DNA from 4 places in the Paenibacillus sp. RC21 genome. Region 2 is predicted to be linked to each of the others. Evidence: riboswitches for the same ligand, from Rfam matches in the RefSeq annotation. Region 2 holds a riboswitch; each other region holds the start of a gene.
What was found. A riboswitch is a leader RNA that binds a small molecule or an ion and turns the genes downstream of it on or off. The one in region 2 is predicted to bind cyclic di-AMP.
Positions count from the first base shown of each region.

Region 1: it holds a riboswitch for cyclic di-AMP, as region 2 does, so the genes downstream of both, ABIA61_RS12230 (hypothetical protein) here and ABIA61_RS24825 (resuscitation-promoting factor) in region 2, are expected to answer to the same signal.
Region 3: it holds a riboswitch for cyclic di-AMP, as region 2 does, so the genes downstream of both, ABIA61_RS05070 (3D domain-containing protein) here and ABIA61_RS24825 (resuscitation-promoting factor) in region 2, are expected to answer to the same signal.
Region 4: it holds a riboswitch for cyclic di-AMP, as region 2 does, so the genes downstream of both, ABIA61_RS25675 (C40 family peptidase) here and ABIA61_RS24825 (resuscitation-promoting factor) in region 2, are expected to answer to the same signal.

Region 1 covers NZ_JBIYCS010000003.1:531,163-534,965, forward strand. The annotation lists gene ABIA61_RS12210 (urease accessory protein UreF) at 1-175, opposite strand, end outside; tRNA gene ABIA61_RS12215 (tRNA-Leu) at 438-520, shown strand; gene ABIA61_RS12220 (glutathione peroxidase) at 674-1,159, opposite strand; gene ABIA61_RS12225 (hypothetical protein) at 1,285-1,467, shown strand; cyclic di-AMP (ydaO/yuaA leader) riboswitch at 1,627-1,802, shown strand; gene ABIA61_RS12230 (hypothetical protein) at 1,918-2,313, shown strand; gene kdpF (K(+)-transporting ATPase subunit F) at 2,529-2,603, shown strand; gene kdpA (potassium-transporting ATPase subunit KdpA) at 2,753-3,803, shown strand, end outside.
Region 2 covers NZ_JBIYCS010000012.1:80,090-83,892, forward strand. The annotation lists gene rnmV (ribonuclease M5) at 1-532, opposite strand, end outside; gene ABIA61_RS24825 (resuscitation-promoting factor) at 679-1,827, opposite strand; cyclic di-AMP (ydaO/yuaA leader) riboswitch at 2,097-2,377, opposite strand; gene ABIA61_RS24830 (TatD family hydrolase) at 2,579-3,349, opposite strand; gene ABIA61_RS24835 (HD domain-containing protein) at 3,391-3,803, opposite strand, start outside.
Region 3 covers NZ_JBIYCS010000001.1:1,164,027-1,167,829, reverse strand. The annotation lists gene ABIA61_RS05080 (ABC transporter substrate-binding protein/permease) at 1-849, shown strand, start outside; gene ABIA61_RS05075 (amino acid ABC transporter ATP-binding protein) at 836-1,558, shown strand; cyclic di-AMP (ydaO/yuaA leader) riboswitch at 1,805-1,980, shown strand; gene ABIA61_RS05070 (3D domain-containing protein) at 1,988-2,656, shown strand; gene ABIA61_RS05065 (polysaccharide deacetylase family protein) at 2,847-3,653, opposite strand.
Region 4 covers NZ_JBIYCS010000015.1:15,634-19,436, reverse strand. The annotation lists gene ABIA61_RS25685 (M1 family metallopeptidase) at 1-647, shown strand, start outside; gene ABIA61_RS25680 (hypothetical protein) at 659-1,486, shown strand; cyclic di-AMP (ydaO/yuaA leader) riboswitch at 1,772-1,909, shown strand; gene ABIA61_RS25675 (C40 family peptidase) at 1,914-2,414, shown strand; gene ABIA61_RS25670 (GNAT family N-acetyltransferase) at 2,719-3,225, shown strand; gene ABIA61_RS25665 (4a-hydroxytetrahydrobiopterin dehydratase) at 3,301-3,600, opposite strand; gene ABIA61_RS25660 (hypothetical protein) at 3,719-3,803, opposite strand, start outside.

The DNA of each region.
Region 1 (3,803 bases), on a different contig from region 2:
TGATAGCCATGCCATCGAGGGATGTGAACTGAGGAAGCAGATCAGTGCGTGCATAGTGTTCCAGGTCTTGTAAACAGGTTAAGCGGCCATTGCGAAACAGCTCCTCCAGCCCGTAGGAACGAGTGAAGCCACCGACAGGCAGGGAAGGGTCCAACAGCAATGCGTAGTTCAGCAAACGATTGCCTTTGTGCAATGCGGTTCGCCTCCTTGGAGTAGAATATTTATGTTATATTAAATGACTTTAAAAATGAATTCAGAAAAAAATTAGAGATATTATGTAATATATATTTACACTCATAGTGTTGATATGTCAAATTAAATATTTTTATAGCTTTTATATGTTAGTTTATTTGACATAAAAATAATTATTGTATTTATGTTTACAAATAGAATACAAGGGAGTATAATAAATCTGTTGCCTCAAAACATTAGAATTTGCGGTCGTGGTGGAATGGCAGACACGCTATCTTGAGGGGGTAGTGGGCGTACGCCCGTGGAGGTTCGAGTCCTCTCGACCGCATTACATGCAAGACACAGTTAAAAAAGCATCCTGACACGTTTTTGACGTGATTGGATGCTTTTTTTTGTTATATAAGCCGAACTAAAATATCCCTTTTTCCTAGCCACAGGAGCAGCCGTTTGGATTGGCTGCTTGTGAACAGGGATGGACCTGTCAGCTTTGTTGCAAGAGCTTCTCGATATCCCCCGCCAATTTATCCGGAGTTGTCTGTGGGGCATAGCGCTTAAATACGTTACCTTCGCGTGTAATCAAAAATTTAGTAAAATTCCATTTGATTGCTTTGGAGCCTAATACGCCCGGAGCTGTTTGGGTGATGTAGCGGAATAAAGGGTGCGCCTGATCGCCATTGACATCTATTTTGGCAAACATCGGAAATGTAACTCCATAGTTGATCTGGCAAAACTCCGAAATTTCCTCGCTGGAACCCGGCTCTTGCTTGGCAAACTGGTTGCTGGGAAACCCTAAGATTTCAAGACCCCGCTCATGGTATTGGTCATATAGCTCTTGTAGCGCCTTGTATTGGGGGGTTAGCCCGCATTTGCTGGCTGTATTCACGATGAGCAGTACTTTTCCTTCGTATGTGGACAACGGAATTTCTTTCCCTTGCAGGGTTTGTGCATCATGTTCATAAACGGTCATGGTTTTCCTCCTAATTTGATATTCTACAATTAAATTGTAAGCAATTTAACGAAGAGTTGCAAGTCTATAAATAGATGTAATGCGCCGTCTGCTGCTGTAAAATCGTATTTTGTCCAAAACGGCAAATGGCACTGCAAATGGGGCAAATAGCGGTGTTTCTCATGGTAAAAACAGGTTCAATCGGCGTTTATCAGGTACATACAGCACTTTTCCTTTCTCTTTTACAAAAAAAGGACAAAAAATGCTCCCCATACGCCAATATTGACATGCCTCTTCATTTTCGAAAAGGGATGAAAAACCGAGATTGAAGGAGCTGGGAGAAGGATATTTGTGTTGTAAGCGCTATTATTAATCTTTTATGCTCCAAAGACCGATTTATAACCCCGCAGGTGAGCTTTACAGTGTTCCTTGCGCGGGTGTATGATTCAAGACGTAATTTCAAATTAAGTGAATGAAGCAGCAACGAATTGTCTATAGCGCTGAATTTTGCAGTTGCAAAAGCGGGGGAACCAAACGAGATCTATGCGGCTTTTAAAGGGCCGAGTGTCTCAAGGGGTGAATTTTCTGGCCAAGTGTCAGAAATAGGGCGACTCTCACGTCCGAATCCGACAGCTAACCTCGTAAGCGTACAGGGAGAGGCAACAAACCGCCGTGTGCAGCCATGGTTTATTTTATCATGGTTACGTAAGAAGCCGGAGGAAAGCCTTTTTCCTTTGGCTTCTTTTTGTTGTCTTTTTATACCGGGAGAGGAGCTACTGATGGAAGGTCGGCTAATCATTGTCACTGCACCGAATGAAACGGGCAGAAATTTTGTGAAATTGCTTATGTTCAAAAAACTGGCGTTTGCGGTTCTTACGAATAGCGCTCAGGAGGAACGACAGCTCAAAAAAATGGGTGTGGAGCATATTGTGCGCATCAATACGATGCAAGCGGGGAAATGGAATTTTCCCAAAAAAGAAATTGGCTGCGTGTATTTGTTCGAGAACAGCTTGAATCTGACGTGCCGTTTTCTGCAAATATGCCGGCCGCTGACATCAGATTCGATCTATGTCATTACACACGGCTGTAATCCTCAAGGGATTTATCGAGGTTTGGGAGCGGACCATGTGATCTACACTTTGAATGGAGAGGTGGGTTTCCTGCTGAACGGATAGTCGCTTACGATATGGCTAATATAAATTAAAATTTTCAAAGTAATTGTATGTTGATTTTACGAGGGTGTAAGAATAACGATCTGAGGACAGATACGGGAGGGTATGAACATGATGGATATATACATGCTGCTCGTGATGGCTGCGAGTTATGGAGTGATACTGCTGTTTGTACGCTGGTGTGATGCACAGACCTCCAAAGGAGGGCGAAAAGGATGATGGTTGTGCTTACGCTTACGGCTATTGTGTTTGTGTATTTAATCTACGCACTCCTGAATCCTGAAAAGTTCTAATCAGCTAAACAGGATCAAGCGGGCGGGGAACAGCAGATCATGGATGAAGCATCAGAGGCAGCGGGCTTTCGCAAACGTGTGCAACGCCTGGTGCTACGAACCCGTCTGTTATTCCAAACGCAGGAGCATTTTGGAGGAGGGAATAGATGATGGAGCTGCTGCAAATTGGAATTGTGATTGTGATATTGCTGCTCTTGGTGAAACCAGTGGGCACCTATATGTATCATGTATTCTCAAATGAACCGAATCGGACGGACCGAGTGTTTGGCGGGACGGAGAAGCTGATTTACAAGGTTATAGGATTGAAAAAGCTGGAGAGCATGCGTTGGACCACGTATGTGATGAGCTTTATCGCTACGAATGTCGTGCTTGTGGCGATCAGCTATGTGCTACTGCGCTTGCAGGGACTGCTCCCCGGTAATCCGGCTGGAAACGACAATATGGAAGCGTCACTGGCTTTTAATACAGTGATCAGCTTTATGACCAATACGAATCTCCAGCATTACAGCGGAGAAAGTGGACTTACGTATATGACGCAGATGGCGTTCGTTACGATGATGATGTTTACTTCGGCTGCTTCCGGTTTTGCGGTTGCTGCGGCTTTTATGAGAGGATTGACGCGGCGCGGTGAAGGAATGGGCAACTTTTTTCAGGATTTTATCAAAGCAATTATACGGATTTTTCTTCCGTTGGCCTTTGTGCTTACGCTGGTGCTGGTCGGACTGAAAGTACCGCAGACGCTTCAGCCTACGGCGGATATCACGACGATGAGTGGAACACAGCAACAGATTGCCTTGGGACCCGTTGCTTCGATGGAATCGATCAAGCACTTGGGGACGAACGGGGGCGGTTTCGATGGGGCCAACTCGGCGCATCCTTTTGAAAATCCAAGTCCCTGGACGAATGTGCTGGAAATTTTGGCGATGTGGGTGATGCCAGCTTCTCTGCCGTATACCTTTGGGCTGTTCGCTCGTAATCGCAAGCAGGGGTGGATTATTTTTAGCTCCATGATGGTACTGTTTCTCGTATTCCTATCTATTACGTACGTGTCAGAGAAAACGGGTAATCCGCTGATTCAGGCACTGGGGGTGGATGCTTCTCAGGGAAGCATGGAAGGGAAAGAGGTCCGCTTCGGCATCGGACAATCGGCACTGTTCACGGCGGTAACGACGGCGGCTACGACAGGTTCGGTCAATAATA
Region 2 (3,803 bases):
TTTCAATTTGTGCCAGCGTACCGGCAAATTCCTCACGGCTGATCTGGAACACAGCGAGCCGTTTATGTAGCTGCTTACCGTTACAGTAACCAATGCCCAGCACATTACCCAAAGTCATACGTCGTGCAGCAGCATTCGGGTGGGTGATAAGTCCGGCGTCAATCAGGTCCGCCCAATCAATTAGCGGATCGGCCCCTTCCACCGTCGTATGCACCCGTGCGAGAGCATGTCTGATCGCTTCAGGCGAGGCATTCTCCACGCCAATATCCCCTTTACGCGTCGCTTCTGCCTCTGGTATAAAGGCCTGCTTGCAGCCGGGCACCTTGGAGGCAATAATTTTGCGGATACGCTCCCCTGCATGATCGGGATCGGTCAAAATAATGACACCCCGCCGCTCCTGCGCCAGCGCAATTTTGCGCAGCGTCATTTTATTAATGGCGGAGCCCCCCGTTTCTATCGTATCCGCTTCGACAGCACGGCGAATAGCCACCGTATCATCCCGACCCTCTACCACGATCACTTCCTTGATCATTTGCGTTTCCCTCCACTGCTACACAGTCAGCTATATTCATCTTTCCCAGCTTTTGAAAACAAAATAAGAAGAGGGTATCCTCTTCTTAGCATGCATAACTATGATGTTAATACTATCGCATTGCCCTAAACATATACAACACGTTTTTAGTTCATTTCAGGCTTCACTGGTCCAATCACATATACGGTTTTACCGTGCTTCCGACCAAACTGATTGGCTTGACTCAAACTCTCATAATACACATCGATTTTGTGGCCTTTAATTGCGCCACCGGTATCCTCCGCACGGCGGAAGCCCACCCCTTCAATATACACCCACCAGCCGATTGGAATCACACTCGGATCGACAGCGATGGTGCGTCCTTCCGTGACACGCGTGCCGGATGCGGTACGTGTACCGATACCTGGCTCCTGTGACGAATACGCCGTCATGGAGACGTTTTGTAATACTTTGTTATATTTAAAATTCACACCTGCTTTACGGACAGCATTGTCCGAACTAACCCGTGTTGCCTTAACGGCATCTTCAGGACCGACGGAAGCAGCCAGAACGACCGGCTTTTTCTTCGTTCCTACCGCAATCACCTTATCCACACGATTCTGCGCGACTTCCTTGTTTACCAGCTGCTTGGATACCAATTTTCCGTCATGGTATACCTTTTGAACATGCTGGACCACAACACCCGTTTTACCGCTTTGGATGACCCGATTATCGCCTTTATAGAGACTTGGATCGGCCGTTTTGATGACCTGATAAGGTACCTGTTGCTTCTGTTCGACCTGCTGTTTCTTCACACGGATGATTTTTATGTCCATGTTAGACGAAACAGAAGCATCCAGAGCAGGATAAACTTTATCATTTGACGATAATTTATAGCCCGAGGTGCGAATGGCACCCTCTACTGTATTTTCTGTTGTGTACAATTTTTTCGTCTCATTGGCTAAGGATACTTTGACCTGATTGGCACGTTTGATGACTACGCGATCCCCATCCTGTACTGCTCCGTTCAGCGGCATCGAAACCGTATCATGCGGCTGAAGTGAAATAGAATGCTCTTTGAGCAAATCTTGGAGCTGGGATTGTCGGGTTTCTACCGCAGATGCCTTACCATCGATGACAAAAAAGACCTGTTTTTTAGATTCAGTGTACACCAGAATTGAAATCATAATCGTTAGTGCGATTAGAAAAATAGCAACCAAAGCAGCCTGGCGCACATTTTCTTGCTTCCAACGCAATACGTAAGACATGCTGGATGAGCGTGACTCATGGGTCTCCTCTTTTTGGAAAATGCCCATTTCCTCCGTCCTCCTTACATAGCCCGCCGTCTGGAGTAAGACATAGTTGAGATTGACGTGACTATAACAGATTTTCTACAAGACAAGCCCGTAATGCGACTGTCCTGCACCATGTACCCGTCTTCGCGGCATGCTGTCCTCCCCTGTTTAATCACAGTATGATGACAGATTTTCTTTTATTCACAACAAAAAAAGCCAGAGAAAGAGACTAGAGAGCTCTTTCGTGGCTTCCGGCATGTGCGAATATGCGGAAAAATCATGCACGAGATGGCTTCTCTCTTGTTACGCTTACGGGGTTAGCTGTCGGGTTCGGACGTAGAGAGACGCCCTAGCTTGGGTCAACCGCTCATGGCGGTCGCCTTCACATTCACCCCGAAGACCCAGAAAGAAATCGAAATACGGCCCCTCCACCTGTTCAATCCCATCCGGGAAAGGATTTCGGTCGAGCCGGCTGGCGGAAGAGACGCTCCCTTCTTGCCATACGCCGGACGTACTGTAAGCCATATCGGTTCCCCCGTTCCCTGTAAAAGGGACTCAGCGAGACTGGTTCATGAAATGAGCTGTTGATGTTTACACTCAAACAACAATTCACTGAAAAGATGATATCCTGTTTCTATGCATGTTGTAAAGCAGGTTTCAAGTACATTTTTCAAAATATTCGGTTAAAATATTGTAATATTCTTGAGTTTCCTGCAACAAATTCATGATTAGCTTCGTCTATCTCTTTATTTTGATCGATTTCTTCACTTTTTCACTTAATGTCAAATCGTTCCAAGGCATTTTGGGTCGTTATTGACACTAATTCCTCCACCGTAATTCCCTTGATTTGGGCAGCCGCCTCTGCGACCAGTCCCACGTGTGCGGACTCATTTCGCTTCCCGCGGAACGGATGAGGCGTTAGGTAGGGAGCGTCCGTTTCAATGAGCAGACGGTCCAGCGGCACCTGTGCGAGTACCTCCTTTGGCTGCTTGGCATTTTTGAACGTTATTGGCCCGCCAAAAGAGAGGTGAAAGCCCATATCCAGCACCATTTTAGCCGTCTCCCAGCTTCCGGAAAAGGAATGCATGACTCCGCCAACCTCACTCGCTTTTTCTTCACGCAAAATCTTAACAATATCTTCATGCGCATCCCGGTTATGGATGACAATTGGCATGTTCAGCTCACGAGCCAGTCCAATCTGGTTGCGTAGCACCCGATGCTGTACATCCTTCGGTGATGTGTCCCAATAATAATCCAGACCAATCTCCCCGATCGCCACGACTTTCTTATGACTGCATAACGATACAATCCATTCCATATCTCCCTCCTGCATCGTAATCGCATCCTGTGGGTGCCATCCAATCGCCGCATAAATAAAATCATACGTCTCAGCTAATTTCATCGTGGATGGAATCGTCTCACGATTAAATCCGATATTAATCATGCGGGTTACTCCCGCTTCGACAGCACGTGCTATAACTTCTTCCCGATCTTCGTCAAATTGCGGCGCATCCAGATGGGTATGAGTGTCAAATAAATTCAAAATTCATGTCCCCTTATTTACTTTTATTGGCATACATTTGTCTATTGTTTGACAAAATAATTCCTTATTTCGGCAGGAAGCTTGTCCTTTACCCCATCCAATTTGTTTTGGGGATAGTACATGTGATATTTACCCCGGTGAATACCGCTAATGGAGCGCACAATTTCCGATACTTCGGAAATTTCTCTCACTTCTCCTTTACGTCCAAGCAGTAAAATCTGGTTGTCCGTCGAGCCACCCTGCCGAAACACATCATAAGGAAGATCCGTCGGAAAATCAATTTCCAGATCATATTCGGGATGCAAACCAACCTGCTTCAGCGCTGTCCGAATGTCGTCAATGGTATCTGTATCCATATTTTCAATCTCTACATATTTATACAGCTTGCGATCCATAAAACGGGCGCTCAAATCACTTAAAATCTCGTCCTTTTCCTGTTTCCACTGACTGAATA
Region 3 (3,803 bases), on a different contig from region 2:
ACTGTAACGCTCGCCAAGGCGGTGCCTGAGGATGAGGGAGCAGAAACAGCTGTAGGTATTCGTAAGGGAAATGCTGAACTGCTGGCATCTGTAAATAAAACGTTGGCTCGCCTGAAAGCAGACGGGTCTATTGAAAAGTTTTCCACGGAAGCGAGTGCGCTCTCTGCGGATCGACAGGTTTCATCCAACAACATCGTGGATATATTTTGGAAATATCGCAGCTTTTACGTTACGGGTATCGGCTACACGTTGTTGCTGTCTGCGCTCGGGGTACTGTTCGGATTTATCATTGGTCTGATCATCTCTCTGCTGCGGATGAGTGGTGTACGTATCATTGAATGGTTGGGTACGGCCTACGTAGAGGTACTACGTGGTACACCTATGCTGGTACAGCTTATGATCATCCATTATGGAGTTGCTTTGACGCTGGGCGTCAATTTTACGCCACTTCAGTCCGGTATTATTACGTTATCTCTGAATAGCTCGGCATATCTGGCTGAAATTTTCCGTGCAGGTATCCAGGCAGTGGACCATGGTCAGATGGAAGCAGCCCGTTCACTCGGTATGGGACGAGGCAAAGCTATGCGTCACGTCATTTTACCGCAAGCGTTCAAGTCTGTACTGCCTGCGATCGGCAATGAGTTTATTACGATTATTAAAGAGTCCTCCATCATTTCTACCATCGGTATGGTGGATATTATGTATCAGGCCCAAGTCATTAAGAACATCACCTACGAAGGATTAAGTCCGTTCGTCATCGCGGCTGCTATTTATTTTGTAATGACATTCAGCTTGTCGAAGCTGTTGGGTTTATGGGAAAGGAAGTTGAGAGCCAGTGATCACCGTTAAACAACTGCGTAAATCGTTCGGCAAAAATGAAATTTTAAAAGGCATTGATATAGATATTGCCAAAGGCGAGGTTGTTGTCGTCATTGGCCCGAGTGGTTCGGGGAAAAGTACATTTTTACGTTGTATGAATCTGCTGGAGCAGCCGACCGACGGGGAGATTTTGTTTGAGGGCGAGCCGATTACAGCCCGTGGTCATAATATTAATGCGACTCGTGAGAAAATGGGGATGGTGTTCCAGCATTTCAACCTGTTCCCGCACAAAACGGTGCTGCAAAATTTGACGCTTGCGCCGACTCAGGTTAGAGGCCAGTCCGTGAAGGAAGCGGAGAAAATTGCGCTAGAGCTACTGCGCACCGTTGGACTTGAAGACAAAAAGGACACCTATCCCAATCAGCTATCCGGTGGACAGAAGCAGCGGATTGCGATTGCACGCGCCTTGGCGATGCAGCCGCATGTGATGCTCTTCGATGAGCCGACTTCCGCTTTGGACCCTGAAATGGTCGGGGAGGTGCTGGACGTGATGAAGAAGCTGGCTGAGGGTGGCATGACGATGGTCATCGTGACACATGAAATGGGCTTTGCCCGCGAGGTAGGAGACCGCATTATCTTTATGGATAACGGTCAAATTGTGGAGCAAGGTACACCGGAGCAAGTTTTTGGCACTCCAAGCCATGATCGTACCCGGGATTTTCTTGCCAAGGTTTTGTAAGAAATGAGCTTATAAAGGCTATGAAGTAAGCCCTCCGCGGTGGAAGTTTGACGGGAGGGCTTTTTCTTTTTTTGTCATCCTCGTTCAGATTTTTGTAACTGATTTCGATTTCATGATGACAAAATTGTAACAGATGTAGTATGATGTTCAGGGTTCCCAACATTTTCATGCAGATAAGGTTACAAAATTGTGATATTATGCAGTGAGCCAAAACTTACCGGGGCAGCAGACAGCTACGACAGACGCTGAATGCGGGACCCAAAACCATGGGAAGTGCGGGGGACGTAACAACGGCAGTAACTTCTGATCCGTCTTCATACGAATGGATGGAAGGTTGCCTAGGGGTGAATTGCACAAAAGCATAGGGCTTCTCCTGAGTCCGAATCCGACAGCTAACTTCGCAGGCATAACAGAGGAGGTACATATCTTTTGAAACATCTGAAACGTATTGGAAAAACAATGAAATTTGCGGTGCTGGCAGCAGCCATTGCAGGATTGGCGCAGACAGCCGGGGTAGCCGACGCCGCTTCGCTTCATACCGCCAAGGAAGGTGATACCTTCTTTTTACTTGCTCAACGTTACGGGGTATCTGTAGAAGATCTGCAAAAGGAGAACCCGGATGTTGCCGCCAGCAATATATATGCAGGAGTGCAAATTAAGGTGCCGGACGAGAACAAGTTAAAGGCCGCTTCGGATTCGAAGCCTCAGCTTCTTTCCGAGAAAGCGCCAGCAGGTGACGATCAACAGGTTGAAGCATGGGGCAAAACATTTAACTACAGCAAAGTAGTTGACGTGAAGGCCACAGCGTATTCCGCAGCAGCCAGTGAAAATGGAAAATGGGGAGCGGTGGACTATTTCGGAAATCCGCTTAAGCTCGGTACGATTGCGGTAGACCCCAACGTAATTCCGTTGGGTACGAAAGTGTTGGTTACAGGCTATTCCCACCCGGGGCTGCCCGATCAATCTTTTGTAGCGGTAGCACGCGATAAGGGCAGCGCCATCACGGGTAAACGGATTGATATTTTCATTCCAGGCAGCCCATCTTTTGTGAGTGACTTTGGTTTTCAGAATGTGAAGCTGTATGTCATTGATAAATAGACTTATGTAAGCAAATGAATTAAGTGAACATAATATATATTATGTAAACTATAATCTGTGATCTATAATCTGTGATCTATAATCAAATAGCTTAATCGCAGGTTCAGATTCATATATGGGTCTTGTCGATTAATAAAGGGCTGTCTTGACGAGCAGAATGCATCTGCTGGTAAGACAGCCCTTTTTACTGTTATTTCCGCTCCGAGGTGTGAAGTAGCCGGGGAACCGTGACAAATTTGTAGCCCTTGGCTTTCAGCGACTGAATGAGACCCGGCAGGGATTGAACAGTGCCTTTCAGATTGGAACTTTGACCTCCACCTGCGTGCATTAAAATGATGGAGCCTGGTCCGGTAGCCGGGATCACATTACGCTGAATTTGTGTTTTACTGAGTCCCTTCCAATCGAGGGAGTCTACGTTCCAATTGACAATCATGTAGCCGTGTCGACGCGCCCACTGGATCTGAGGCTCCGTAATTTCACCATAGGGCGGGCGGATCAGCTTGGGTCGAAAGCCGACAGTGGCCTCCAAAATATGTTCTGTTTTCTTAATCTGGTTGCGAAAGCGTTCCGGTGAAGCCTTCCTAAAATCCGGATGGGTATAGGAATGGTTGCCCAAGGCATGGCCTTCACGTACGATACGGCGAATCATGCCCGGGTGTTTTTCCGCACGGTGACCGACAATAAAGAAGGTGGCTTTGATCCCATTCGCGTGCAAAATGTCCAGAACCTGCGGCGTATACCGGGAATCGGGCACGTCATCAAAAGTCAGGGCAATTTGCTGCGTATGCGGGCCGCACATTTTAAAAATATCCGCATGTTTTTTCCGAAGCATGGCTAATGTGGGAGTGGCTCGTTCTCTGCTCTTATGTGCTGAAGAAACAACAGTCGCTTCCTTGGAATGAGTCGTTCCGATATCGGGAGGCGCGTCCGCGTGAACGGGAAAACTCGAAAATGCTAGTAACAGTGCCATCATTGGCAATATTCCCCTGTACGGCATATGTATCCCCCTTTCCGTGCAGTGGTACCTTCTGTTGCTTTCATTTATTATGTACCTGACATGTTGAAATTATGCTGTTGAACAGGTTAGACTATTGAGTGGTTGAGTGGAAATGCCCTGTGTAACGGATGTAAGTGAAGATCACGAAGC
Region 4 (3,803 bases), on a different contig from region 2:
ACTTGCCGTTACAGTCTGGACAGGTATCTTCCCCGCAGCCGTTAAACCGTGAGTCCTGGAAGTACGGCTCAGCTATTAAATATGCACAAAATGCCTATTCTCGGGGTAAGCTGGTGCTGCGTGGCATTGAACGCCAGGTCGGCGTAAAAAAAATGGACCGAATTATGCGTACCTACGTCCAGACCTACCGATTCAAGCATCCATCCTCACAGGATTTTCAGCGTATCGTCGAAAGAGTCACCGGACGTTCGTGGAGCCACTATTTTGAACAATATGTATACGACGGCCAGATGGCGGATTTTTCAGTGGATCGCATTACGAACCGCAAGCTGGCCAACGGATACGAAGCAACCATCACACTCAGCAAAAAAGGGGCAGATTATCCCAAGGTCCCTGTTCAAGTTACCTTCAAGGACGGTACAACGATATTCAAGGCTTGGGACGGCATGGGCAAAAGCACCACCTATCGACTCAAAAGTGCATCTCCGGTCTCCCATGTGATTGTTGATCCACTGTACACGATTGCGCTGGAGAACAAGCATATCAATAACAGTCTGAAGGACGAACTGAACGAAAAAACCCAGACCCGTTGGAGCATAAGTGTAACCAAGCTGCTGGAGTCACTGCTTGGAAGTCTGTCATGGTGAGGTGTCTATAGATGCGTACCGTTATAAAAGAAGGCTGGGCGCTTGTGCGCATACAATTTTATATTGTCATCATTCTATTTTTGTATCGACTGCTATGGGGCGTTTTTCTCTATCGGGTGGTACAATCCGCCGTTATTCCCCTACTACTGCGCTACCCTGATCAGGGTCAAAATGAACTGGGGCAGACCTTGTTTTGGATGGAGAGCCAGATTGCCCTGACAGACAATCGGGAGGTTCATATGTATCTGTGGATACTACTGGGGGCAACGGTGCTGCGTATACTGATTACCCCCTTCATCCGGGCGGGAATATACCAAAGTCTGCACACCCATGCGACCGAGCCGCAAAGTCTGTCTTTTTTCCGTGGAATGAAACGTCATGGTTTATCATCGCTGATCTATTACGTCATCGAGCTTGGGCTCTTGCTGCTCCCTGCTTTCTGGGTGGTGCCGAGGCTCTACCCTATCGTAGCCGGGGCGCTGCAATCTCCCGCCTATCTGCTGCATGTGCTGCCCTATGCCATCGGTTGGATCGCTTATGGCTGGTTCATCCGCCAGTGCATCCTGTACATGCAGCTAGGCACCGTAGGTGGTCACGCCATACTGTCGTCGCTGCTCGCCTTCTTTCGCCAAATCCTTCCGGCTATCGGTATTTCGCTTCTGCTCGGCGCAGGTGTGCTGCTTGTCCTTGGCCTATTCGGCACGGTGGCGATGATTTGGACTGGCATGCTGGCACTCATTCTCCAGCAAACGTATCATTTTGTTACCAGTCTGGTCAGGCTATGGCACATCAGTTCACAGTACCGCCTATGGCATACCGATATCTCCGACAGAGGTTGAACCCCCACTCCGTTCCTCCTGAGCAATTTCTGGCTGTCGAAAGGCGACTATCTATATCCATTCCTATCCAAATAAACGGCACATAACTGAATACTCTTAACAAAATCTGTTCCCGCGATAAAGGGAGCAGATTTTTTTGTAATTTTTTGCGATGAAACATTTGCCAAAGCCAGCCAACTTTGTTACAATAATCGCAGTGAACTGATAGTAACAACTTTGTAATCTTTATTGTAACCTTTACCTTAAAAACATCGTTATCGTGAATACTGCTCTCCAAGGTGCACATCTTAAGTTAAGCCTAATTCCTGGCACCTAGGAAGCGGGGGAACCAGTTTGGGTGAATTGATCTCGCAACAGAGTGGTCATAGGGGAACCTTCTACCGAATCCTTAAGCTAACCTCGCAGGCATTGGAAGGGGTATTTTTTTTTGAAGAAGAAACTAACAATCGCAGCCATGGGTCTTGCCATTGCCTTTACATCTTTTACATTCGGTGGCGGCAGTGCATTTGCAGACTCCAAGATGGACCAGGTCATCCAAGATACCAAAGGAACGAGCTACAGAAGCGGAGGCACTACACTCGACGGATTCGATTGCTCCGGCTTCACAATGTATGTATATCAAAAACTGGGAATTAAACTGCCGCATCAATCCGGATCACAATTCAAAATGGGATCTTCCGTATCCCGCGATGAAATGAGACCTGGAGACCTGGTGTTCTTCAACACCACAGGTAGAGGCATTTCCCATGTAGGTATCTTCATGGGTGAAGGGAAATTTGCTCACTCCTCATCTTCACGTGGTGTAGTTGTTAGCTCACTGAACGAAAATTATTACGCTAACCGATATGTCGGTGCCAAAAGAATTATGAGCACAGATGCTTACCACGCTGTAGCTTCTGAAACTCCTGATGACGACAACGTAGAATAACTAACGAACAGCAAGCTAACCTGAGCCGCAATTTGATTCTGGCCGGAATCGAATTGCGGTTTTTTATGTCCGCAACATCAGAAACGTTATTTTTACTGACGAACTGACACCTCAAAAGGTTTCAGTTTTTGCGAACATCGTCGGTTTTACCGTCACGACGGGGGGGAGTATATGAGCAGTAAAGCCTTCTTATTGAATGTATACCCGACTTGGGTATGAAATAAACACGCTTGCCAATCCCCTGCAACTTGTCTACAATCTGTTGTTAATGGTTTAAGTACTTGTAAAAGGAGGATGGGAAGACATGCCGGCCTCAATATCTAACTACCGAATCGTGCCGATGGACGAGCAGCAGGCGGCTGCGATATGTGAGTGGCGCTATGATTCACCCTACAATATATACGGCTGGTTACCTTGGGAACAAATGAAGGCGCTTGAGGTCGAATTTGGAAACCCCTCGCTTCGCCAGGAGCAATATGTAGCCGTACTGGATGACGAGAACATACTAACCGGATTTGCTCAATATTTCCCGATGATTGGCGTGACCCGGCTAGGTCTGGGAATGCATCCCGGATTGTGTGGACATGGCAGAGGCGCCGAATTTGTCCGTGCAATTGCCGAGGAAGCCAGACGACGCAACCCTGAGAATGAAATTGATCTGGAGGTCCTGACTTGGAATGGGCGCGCCATCCGGGCTTACAAGGCAGCCGGATTTGAGCTTACGGATACCTATGAACGTCAGACTCCCGATGGCAAGAAGCCATTTCATTGTATGGTATATCATCCCGACCACCAGCCTCATGTTCTATGATAAAAGCGCCTTCGGCATACAACTGCATTGTTGTATATCGAAGGCGCTTTTATCATACGACAGACCACGATTAGCTCAATGACTGCTACGCATTTTCTCAAAAGCTTCATTATATTGTTGGGCTTCCTTAATATCCACGGCCATAATGCCACCGTCATCCCAGGAGGTTAAACGCAGGGTCACGGTCTTATAATCAATCGTAATAAATGGATGATGATTAAATGCTTCCGATATAGCAGCAACTTCATCCACGAATGCAATCCCTTTCATAAAACTGGAAAAATTATATTTCCGGACAATCCATCGTCCTTCCTCCAGTTCCCAGCCCTCCAGCTTCTCCAGATGTGCTTCAATCTCTTCTTGTGTAAAAGGCATGATACGACTCCTCCCTGTTTATACGGAAGCCTTTCAGCCGCTTGAATGCGACCAAAACTACGATATATTGGTGTCCATATTACCACGGCCCCGTTGATAAATCCATAAAACGGCCTGTTCAAATCAAAGGTACCGACGTCAGCTCCTCATCTCCAATGAGCACATAGATACGGTGCTGCTCCGGTTCATAGATGACAACGCCG